3 regions of the Saccharopolyspora sp. NPDC050389 genome follow, and region 2 is predicted to be linked to each of the others. Evidence: riboswitches for the same ligand, from Rfam matches in the RefSeq annotation. Region 2 holds a riboswitch; each other region holds the start of a gene.
The links. Region 2 has a riboswitch for S-adenosylmethionine ahead of AB0I53_RS21040 (aminotransferase class V-fold PLP-dependent enzyme). Riboswitches for the same ligand answer to the same signal wherever they lie in the genome.
Positions count from the first base shown of each region.

Region 1: another riboswitch for S-adenosylmethionine. It lies ahead of thrC (threonine synthase); the one in region 2 lies ahead of AB0I53_RS21040 (aminotransferase class V-fold PLP-dependent enzyme).
Region 3: another riboswitch for S-adenosylmethionine. It lies ahead of AB0I53_RS24795 (methionine ABC transporter ATP-binding protein); the one in region 2 lies ahead of AB0I53_RS21040 (aminotransferase class V-fold PLP-dependent enzyme).

Region 1 is NZ_JBFAKG010000021.1:22,901-26,150, forward strand. Features, by position in the region: gene AB0I53_RS16055 (ComEC/Rec2 family competence protein) at 1-546, shown strand, start outside; gene thrC (threonine synthase) at 645-1,913, opposite strand; SAM riboswitch class I at 1,926-2,058, opposite strand; gene holA (DNA polymerase III subunit delta) at 2,155-3,141, shown strand; gene rpsT (30S ribosomal protein S20) at 3,217-3,250, opposite strand, start outside.
Region 2 is NZ_JBFAKG010000030.1:58,460-61,709, reverse strand. Features, by position in the region: gene ileS (isoleucine--tRNA ligase) at 1-1,235, shown strand, start outside; SAM riboswitch class IV at 1,383-1,498, shown strand; gene AB0I53_RS21040 (aminotransferase class V-fold PLP-dependent enzyme) at 1,538-2,875, shown strand; gene lspA (signal peptidase II) at 3,038-3,250, shown strand, end outside.
Region 3 is NZ_JBFAKG010000039.1:7,145-10,394, forward strand. Features, by position in the region: gene AB0I53_RS24785 (transglycosylase family protein) at 1-586, shown strand, start outside; gene rsmA (16S rRNA (adenine(1518)-N(6)/adenine(1519)-N(6))-dimethyltransferase RsmA) at 706-1,575, shown strand; SAM riboswitch class I at 1,751-1,840, shown strand; gene AB0I53_RS24795 (methionine ABC transporter ATP-binding protein) at 2,085-3,101, shown strand; gene AB0I53_RS24800 (ABC transporter permease subunit) at 3,098-3,250, shown strand, end outside.

The DNA of each region.
Region 1 (3,250 bases), on a different contig from region 2:
CTGCGGGAGCCGGCGTGGGCGATGGGCGACGTCGCAAGGGATGCCCGCGCGCACCGGGTTCCGGTCGTGCCGCTGTTGTCCGGGCAGCGCGCGGCCTGGCCGGGGCTGGTCCTCGACGTGCTCGGCCCGGACCCGGTGCTGGCCCGCACGCAGTCGGCCGACGACGCCAACGACGCGTCGATCGTGCTGCTGGCGACCACCCCGGCCGGGCGAGTCCTGCTCACCGGCGACGTCGAACTGCCCGGGCAGGGGCGGCTGGTGTCGTCCGGCGCGGATCTTCGAGCCGATGTGCTCAAGGTTCCGCACCACGGATCCCGTTACACCGCACCGCGTTTCCTGCAAGCAGTGCGCCCGCGGCTGGCCGTGATCAGCGTCGGCGCCGGCAACACCTACGGACACCCGAGCCCGTTCGTCGTCGACAACCTCACCCGCGCGGGCACGAAAGTGCTGCGCACCGATCAGGAAGGAGATATCGCGATCCTGCCCGGCCCGCAGGGCCCCCGCTACGTCGCCAGAGGCGATCCGCTGCGCGCAGGCGAGTCGTAGAACGCGGCTCAAGCACCCGTGATTGTCCGTTGTGGACGAAAGCGCGGCGCCACCGCCGTGCGGTGACGCCGCGCCCTCGAATCAGGTTGCGGGTCGGCTCAGAGGCCCAGCGCCTGGTTGACCGCTTCGGTGGTCGGCGCGACGGTGGCCTTCGGGCCGATCTGGTCCTGCACCGCGTCCAGGGTCTTCAGCCCGTCACCGGTGATCAGCAGCACGGTCTCGGCGTCCGGGTCGATCTTGCCCGCGTCGATGAGCTTCTTCCCCGTGGCAACAGTGACCCCACCGGCCGTCTCGGCGAAGATGCCCTCGGTGCGCGCCAGCAGCCGGATGCCGTCGCGGACCTCGTCGTCGGTGACGTCCTCGATGGCACCGCCGGTCTTGCGCACGATGTCGAGCACGTACGGGCCGTCGGCGGGAGCGCCGATGGCCAGCGAGCGGGCGATGGTGTCCGGCCGCACCGGCTGGACCACGTCGTGGCCGCCCTTGTACGCCGTCGAAACCGGGGAGCAGCCGGTGGCCTGCGCGCCGAAGATCCGCACCGGGCTCGGCTCCACCAGGCCGACCTGGCCGAGCTCGTTGAATCCCTTGTAGACCTTGGTCAGCTGCGAGCCGGAGGCGATCGGTACCACGATCTGCTCGGGGATGCGCCAGCCGAGCTGCTCGGCGACCTCGAAGGCCAGCGTCTTCGAGCCTTCGGAGTAGTAGGGCCGCACGTTGACGTTGACGAACGCCCAGTCCTCGTGCTCCGCGGCGAGCTCGGTGGCCAGCCGGTTCACGTCGTCGTAGTTGCCGTCGACGGCCAGCAGCGAACCGTCGTAGACCGCGCTCATCAGGATCTTGGCGCGCTCCAGGGTCTTGGGGACCAGCACCACCGAGTCCCAGCCGGCGCGGGCCGCGGCGGCGGCTACCGCGTTGGCGAGGTTGCCGGTGGAGGGGCAGGCAAGCACCTTGAACCCGAACTCGCGGGCGGCGGCCAGCGCCACCGCGACGACGCGGTCCTTGAAGGAGTGGGTGGGGTTGCCGGTGTCGTCCTTGATCCAGATCCGCTTGACGCCCAACGCCTTCGCGAGGTTGTCGGCCCGGACCAGCCGGGTACAGCCCGGGTCGGTGTTCGGGTGCTCCTCGACGTTGGAGGGAACCGGGAGCAGCTGCTTGTAGCGCCAGATGGAACGCGGGCCGGACTCGATGTCTTCGCGGCGGATCCGGCCGAAGTCGTAGGCGACCTCGAGCGGGGAGAAGTCTTCCAGCGAGACGAATTCGGGGGCCAGCGGCTGCCGGTGGCCCTCTTCCTTGGACACCAGTTCGACGGCATTGCCCAGGTCGAAGGTCTTCTTCGCGGAGTTCTGGGCATGGGCAGCAGCGGTCATCGCGAGGTCCTCTCCTCATCTGTCCCGCGGACGGGTCGGAATTGGCACCGCTTTCGTCAGTGACCTCGCGGGTGAAAGCACGATTCGCTGACGAACGGTTGCCGGGGCTTCAACGGGCCGTTCCCTCTGCCCCTCTGGATGAGCTATTCGGTTGTGCTGGCAACGCTAGTGGACCGCGCCGGGTTCTGGCCAGCACGATCCAGATGGCGGGATCGTCGCGGGTGCGTGCGACGATGCGTGCATGAGCGCACCGGCCGTGGTCCCCGATCCGCTGCATCTGGTTCTCGGTGACGAAGAACTGCTGGTGGAACGCGCGCTCTGGGCCGCCGTCGGAGCCGCCCGCGCCGCGGACCCGGAGACCGAACTGCGCCGCGTGAAGGTGAGCGAGCTCACGCCCCCGGAGCTGGCGGAGCTGCTGAGCCCGTCGTTGTTCGCCGAGGGCCGGGTGCTGGCCGTGGAGTCCGCGCAGGACGCCGGCAAGGAGATCGCCGAAGCGCTGCTGACGCACGCCCGGCAGCCGGCGGACGGGGTCACACTCGTCATCGTGCACACCGGCGGCGGCCGGTCGAAGCACGCCAAGGAACTGCCCAATGCGCTGCGCAAACTCGGCGCGCACGTCACCGAATGCAACAAGATCACCAAGTCCGCCGAGCGGGAGGCGTTCGTCCGCGACGAGGTGCGCCGGGCCGGCGGGAAGACCGATGCGGCCGGCGTGGCCGCGCTGATCGAAACGGTCGGTTCCGACCTGCGCGAGCTCTCGGCGGCGGCGACGCAGCTGGTCGCCGACACGGGCGGCAAGGTCGACGAGACGGCGGTGCGCCGCTACCACCGCGGGCGAGCGGAGGTGACCGGGTTCGCGGTCGCCGAGAAGGCGGTGACCGGTGATCGGGCGGCGGCGCTGGAGGCGTTGCGGTGGGCGGTGCAGCTCGGTGTTCCGCACGTGCTGATCGCCGATGCCCTCGCGGATTCGGTGCGCACCATCGGCCGGGTCGCCGCCGCGGGCGGCCGGAACGATCCGTTCCGGCTGGCGGGTGAGCTGGGCATGCCCGCGTGGAAGGTGAAGAAGGCGCTGGCGCAGTCCCGGGGCTGGAACGCTTCGAGTCTCGCAGAAGCACTGCAGGCGGTCGCGGAGGTCAACGCCGGGGTCAAGGGCATGGCCGCCGACGCCACCTACGCCCTGGAGCGGACCGTCCTCCGCCTCGTGGAGCTCCGCAACCAGCGTTCGTGATCCAGGCGATTTTCCCCGTAATCGCAAACGGCCCCCTCCCCGTGGCGGGAAGGGGGCCGGAAGCTCGGCCTCAGCTCAGAGCTCGTTGGCGCGCTGCGCCAGAGCGGAC
Region 2 (3,250 bases):
ACGGTTCCGACGCGATGCGCTGGTTCCTGATGGCCAGCCCGATCCTGCGCGGCGGCGACCTGGTGGTCACCGAGCGCGGCATCCGGGACGCGGTGCGCCAGGCGGTGCTGCCGCTGTGGAACTCCTGGTACTTCCTGGCGCTGTACGCCAACGCCGAGGGCATCTCCGGCGAGTCCAAGGTGGACAGCAAGCACGTGCTGGACCGGTACATCCTGGCCAAGACGCACGAGCTGGTCGGCGACGTGCAGTCCGCAATGGACTCCTTCGACCTCGCGGGCGCCTGCTCGGACGTGCGGGACTTCCTGGAGGTGCTGACCAACTGGTACGTGCGCCGTTCCCGCGACCGCTTCTGGTCCGGTGACCGGGACGCGATCAACACGCTGCACACCGTGCTGGAGGTGACCTGCCGGGTGGTGGCGCCGATGCTGCCGCTGACCGCGGAGGCGGTCTGGCGCGGGCTGACCGGCGGCCGCTCGGTGCACCTGGCGGACTGGCCGCTGGTCGACGAGCTGCCCGCGGACGCCGCGCTGGTGACCGCGATGGACGAGGTGCGCCAGGTGTGCTCGGCAGCGTCGGCGCTGCGCAAGTCCAACAAGCTGCGGGTGCGGTTGCCGCTGGCCAAGCTCGTGGTCGCCACCCCGGACGCGGAGGCGCTGCGGCCCTTCGCGGACCTGATCCGCGACGAGGTCAACGTCAAGGACCTGGAGCTGAGCAACGACGTCGCCGCGCACGGTCACTTCGAGATCGCGGTGAACGCGCGGGCCGCCGGTCCGCGGCTGGGCCGCGACGTGCAGAAGGTGATCAAGGCGGTGAAGTCGGGCGAGTGGCAGCGCACCGGCGGCACCGTGGTCGCGGCGGGCATCGAGCTGCAGGAGAACGAGTTCGACGAGCGGCTGGTCTCCACCGACCCCGGCGCGGCCTCGGCGCTGCCCGGCGGCAAGGGCCTGGTGGTGCTGGACACCGAGGTGACCCCGGGGCTGGCGGCCGAAGGCCTGGCCCGCGACGTGGTCCGCGTCGTCCAGCAGGCCCGCAAGGAGGCGGACTTCCAGGTTTCCGACCGGATCGCGGTGGCGATCTCGGCCCCGGCCGAGGTCCTGTCGGCCGTCGCCGCGCACCGCGAGTTCATCGCGGCCGAAACCCTGGCGAACGCGGTCGAGCCCGGCGACGTGGCGGACGGCTTCACCGGCGCCGTCGGCGAGGGCACCGAGATCAAGGTCGCCGTCACCAAGGCCTGATCCCGCGAGGTCAAGGGCGCTTTCCGCCGGATTTCCCGGGGGGAAGCGCCCTCCGCGCTTCCCGGGTTGGTGTGACCAAGGCCGCTCCCACGATCCGGGAATCCTGTTGTCCGGCGCCCCAGCGGTTTTCTAGGGTGCGTAGTCGAAGGTCATGAGTGCCAGCGTCAAGCCCCGGCTTGCTGGCCGGCAACCCTCCAACCGCGGTGGGGTGCCCCGGGTGAGGACCTGGCCGGTCGTGCAGGGCGATCCGGCAAGCGCGGACCCCTCTGGGCGGGTCCGATGAGGCCCCCGAGGAGGCCGTCATGTCGTCTGCCGTCATCGACATCCCGACTCAGTCCAATGTGGACTACCGAATCCCCGCCGTGGTGGGCCGCTCGCTGCAGGTCCCGCTGGTCACCGGCGAGCGCATCGGATACGCGAACCTCGATCACGGCGCCAGCGCGCCCTGTCTGGAGCCGGTGCAGTCGGCGGTGAACGAGCTGCTGCCCTGGTACGCGAGCGTGCACCGCGGCGCCGGGTTCGCCTCCCAGGTGTGCACCCGGGTCTACGAGGGAGCGCGGGACAAGCTGCGGGACTTCGTCGGCGCCCGCCGCACCGACTCGGTGATCTTCACCCGCAACACCACCGACGCACTGAACCTGCTGGGGCGGGCGCTGCCGCGCGGCACGTCCGTGGTCGTCTTCGACACCGAGCACCACGCCGCGCTGCTGCCCTGGGGCGGCCCGCGAGTGCGCCGCCTGCCCGCGCCGGAGACCCCGGCAGAGGCGGTCGCCGCGCTCGACGCCGCGCTGGCGGAATGCCCGGAGGGGCCGCGGCTGGCGGTGATCACGGGCGCTTCCAACGTCACCGGCGAAGTGTGGCCGGTCGCCGAGCTGGCGAAGGTGGCGCGCCGGCGCGGGGCGCGCACCGTGCTGGACGCCGCGCAGCTCGCGCCGCACCGGCCGGTGCGGATCGGTGAGCTCGACGTCGACTACGTGGCGATTTCCGGGCACAAGCTCTACGCGCCGTTCGGCGCGGGCGCGCTGATCGGCCGCGCGGACTGGCTCAACGCAGCCGAGCCGTACCTGGCGGGCGGCGGCGCGACCCGGCTGGTGCAGGAGCGCTCGGTCAGCTGGACGACCGGGCCGGAGCGGCACGAGGCGGGTTCGCCGAACACCGTCGGCGTGCACGCGCTGGCCAAGGCATGCGAGACGCTCGCGGTCAACTGGTCGGACGTCGTCGAGCACGAGGAGACGCTGCTGCGCCGGCTGCGGGCCGGCCTGCGCGGCGTGCCTGGGCTGCGCGAGCTCCGGCTGTTCGACGCCGATCATGACCGGGTCGGCGTGGTGAGCTTCACCATCGACGGTCAGGACCCGGGCCTGCTGGCCGCGGCGCTTTCGGCGGAGCACGGCATCGGTGTCCGCGACGGCTTGTTCTGCGCGCACGTGGCCACGCGGCGGCTGCTCTCGCGGGCGGGCTCGGACGCCGAGCGCGCGGTGCGCGTCAGCGTCGGGCTGGGCACGACGTTGGAGCACGTCGACCGCCTGGTGAACGCGCTGCGGCGGCTGGTCGCCGTAGGCCCGATCTGGCGCTACGAGCAGGTCGACGGTCGCTGGGTGCCCGCCGACGACCCGCGCCCGGTGCCGGACTTCCTCGGCTGACCGCTCCGCGCCGCGGAAACGGGCTTCGCGGGACCCGATCTTGCCTGAAATCGGGTGGCTCCTCGCGGCGGGTTCCGGTGGGTTCGCGGTGGTGGCCGGGCCTGGTGCGCGGGATTCGGTACTGCCGTGATGCGTCCGCCCAGGTTCAGGGACAATGGCGGCGTGAGCACCGAGCAGTCCTCCCAGGGGGAATCCTCAGCAGAGCAGGCGGGCACCGAGCCGACCGCCGCGGAACAGGCGTCCGAGACGCAGGCCGAGGCGGCGGAGGAGTCGCCCAAGCGCGGCTCCGGGAAGCTGCTCGGGTTGTTGGGCGGGGTCGCCGTGGTGGCCCTGGGCATCGACATCCTCACCAAGGTCGCCGTGGTCGCCAACCTG
Region 3 (3,250 bases), on a different contig from region 2:
GGAGCAGAAGCTCGAGCTCGGCCCCGAGGACCAGATCACGCCCGGCGGCGACCAGAAGCTGGTCACCGGCGCCGAGGTGCGCATCGACCGCACCGGCAGCACCGTCATCAACGTGACGACGCCGGTTGCGCCTCCGGTGCAGGAGATCGTCGACAACACGATGTTCAAGGGCGAGGAGCGGGTCGAGTTCCCCGGCGTGCCCGGCGAGAAGATCGTGTTCACCCGGGTCACCACCCGCAACGGCGAGGAAACCGGCCGGGAAGCCGTCGGCGAGAAGATCACCAAGGAAGCGCAGCCCAAGGTCGTGCGCGTCGGCGGGAAGCAGCCGCCGAGCAGCGGGGTCTGGGACAAGCTGGTGCAGTGCGAGGCCGGCGGCAACTGGGCGATCAACACCGGCAACGGCTACTACGGCGGCCTGCAGTTCAACAAGTCCACCTGGGACGCCTACGGCGGCGACCAGTACGCGCCGTACCCGCACCAGGCCAGCCGCGAGCAGCAGATCGCGGTCGCGGAGAAGGTCCGCGCGGCCCGAGGCGGCGGCTACGGAGCCTGGCCGGGCTGCTCCTCCAAGCTCGGCCTCAGCTGAGCATTTCCCGTTGTCCCGAAGGGCACCTCTTGCCGGATGATCCGGTGGTAGGTGCCCTTCGCGGTTCTGCTGGTCGGGGTGCGGGGACGGTGGCTTCGGGGCGCGGGTAGTTTTTCCGTGTGGACGACCAGCAGGCGACTCTGCTCGGCCCGGCCGACGTGCGCCGGTTGGCCGAGGAGCTCGACATCCGCCCGACGAAGAAGCTCGGCCAGAACTTCGTGCACGACCCGAACACGGTGCGCCGCATCGTGGCCGCGGCGTCGGTCACGGCCGACGACGTCGTGCTGGAGGTCGGCCCCGGCCTGGGCTCGCTGACGCTCGCCCTGCTTCCGGCCGCAGGCGCCGTGACGGCCGTCGAGATCGATCCGGTGCTCGCGGCGCGGCTGCCGCGCACCGCCGCCGAGTTCGCCCCGGCGCTCGCCGATCGGCTCACCGTGATCGAGGCCGACGCCCTGCGGGTGAGCGCCGCGGACTTCCCGGCGCCGCCGACCGCGCTGGTCGCGAACCTGCCGTACAACGTGGCCGTGCCCGTGGTGCTGCACCTGCTGGCCGAGTTGCCGAGCCTGCGGCGCGGCCTGGTCATGGTGCAGTCCGAGGTCGCCGACCGGATGGCCGCCAAGCCGGGCAGCCGGGTCTACGGCGTGCCCAGCGCCAAGGCCGCGTGGTACGCCGACGTGCGGCGCGCGGGTCCGGTGCCGCGCAAGGTGTTCTGGCCGGTGCCCAATGTGGACTCCGGCCTCGTGTCTTTCGAGCGCGTCGAACCGCCGTCGACCGCGCCGCGCCAGGACGTCTTCCGGGTGGTGGACGCGGCGTTCGCGCAGCGGCGCAAGACGTTGCGCGGCGCGCTGTCCGGCTGGGCCGGGTCCGCGGCGCGCGCGGAGGCCGTTCTCCGGGCCGCCGGGGTGGATCCGTCGATTCGCGGTGAGCAGCTGGAGATCGCCGACTTCGCGCGCATCGCGGAGGCCGCGGCTACCGAGAGCGGCCACTGAACCACCCTTCCGGGCGCTTGCCAACCGAGATCGATCCACTACTCGGAGTCACCGACAACACCTGGTGTGCCAGGAAAATTCCCGCTCGTCCGGGTGTGTGATTTGGCAGACGATTTCGGAAAGTGACGGCTATCAACTTGCGCTGGAATCCGCCAGTGGGTTCTACTATTCGGGAAATCCATCCCGAGCGGCCGAGAGACCTGGCTCCGCGACGCCGCAGCAACCACCCGATTCGGGCAGGTGCTAACGCCAGGACCGATGGAGTTGTTGTGGAGTCCAACGCGCTGTTAGCCAGCCCGCCCGCGGGTCAGACCCGAGCACAGCTGGCCCGATCCCGGCAGAACCACATCCGGAGGCTGCTGACGCAGCGTCGCGTCATCGACCACGGGCGTCGCACCACCACCGCCTGTCGTCGCGAGATGTGACCCAGTCCTTCCTCCCTTTCCGAAGTTCCTTGGCCTGCCGCCCTTGCGTGTGCGCGGCCGTCGCGAGCTGATGTGGAGCCGATCGTGATCACAGTCGAGAACCTGACCAAGTCTTTCCAGCACAACAACGGAACCGTCCGCGCCCTCGACGGCGTGTCGATGGAGGTTTCGGCCGGCGCGGTGTGCGGCGTGGTCGGTCCGAGCGGGGCTGGCAAGTCGACCCTGGCCCGGTGCATCGCGTTGCTGGAGAAGCCGGACGGCGGCGCCATCCGCGTCGACGGCACCGACCTGGTTTCCCTTGGCGGCAAGGCGCTTCGCGCCGCCCGCCGGCAGATCGGCGTTGTGCCGCAAGGTGATTCGCTGCTGCGGCAGCGCACCGCCGCGGGCAACGTCGCGTTGCCGCTGGAAGCGGCCGGTGTCAGCGGCCCGCAGCGGCGCACCCGCGTCGGCGAGCTGCTGGACCTCGTGGGCCTGACCGACAAGGCCTCGGTCTACCCCGACCAGCTCTCCGGCGGGCAGCGCCAGCGGATCGCGGTGGCGCGTGCGCTGGCCGCCAAGCCGTCGGTGCTGCTGGCCGACGAGCCGACCTCGGCGCTCGACCCGGGCACCACCGACTCGGTGCTCACGGTCCTGGACCGCGCCCGCGCCGAGCTTGGCGTCACCGTGCTGGTGGTCACCCACGACATGGCCGTGGTGCGCAAGATCGCCGACGACGTCGCGGTGCTGGAGGACGGCCGGGTGGTCGAGCACGGCAAGGTCATCGACCTGGTCGCCGAGCCGGGCAGCCGGGTGGGCGACTCGCTGCTGCCGGGCACCGACCAGGGTGATTCGCTGCGGCCGGGCGGGCGGCACGACGTCGTCGCCGAGGTCGTGCTGGTCGGATTCGCCGCGGTCGGCGCGTTGCTGCCGGAGGCAGCCAGCCAGTTCGGGGTCGAACTCGCGATCCTGGGCGGCGGGTTGACCAGGCTGGGCGACACGCCCGTGGCTAAGTTCAAGGTCGGCCTGACCGGCGAGCGAGCCGAGGCGGCCCTGAAGTGGATGGTCGAGCGGGACGCGCATGTGCGACGCGCCCCGGTGTGCGTTGACGGAGCTGCTGCGTGAGTGATGTGACCCCCTGGTCGGAGGTCGTTGGAATTCTTGGTGAAGCGACGGTCGAAACGCTCTACATGGTGTTGGTGTCGACCCTGCTGGCGGTGCTGGGAGGCCTGCCGCTCGGGGTGCTGCTGCACCTGACCTCGCCGGTCGGCCTG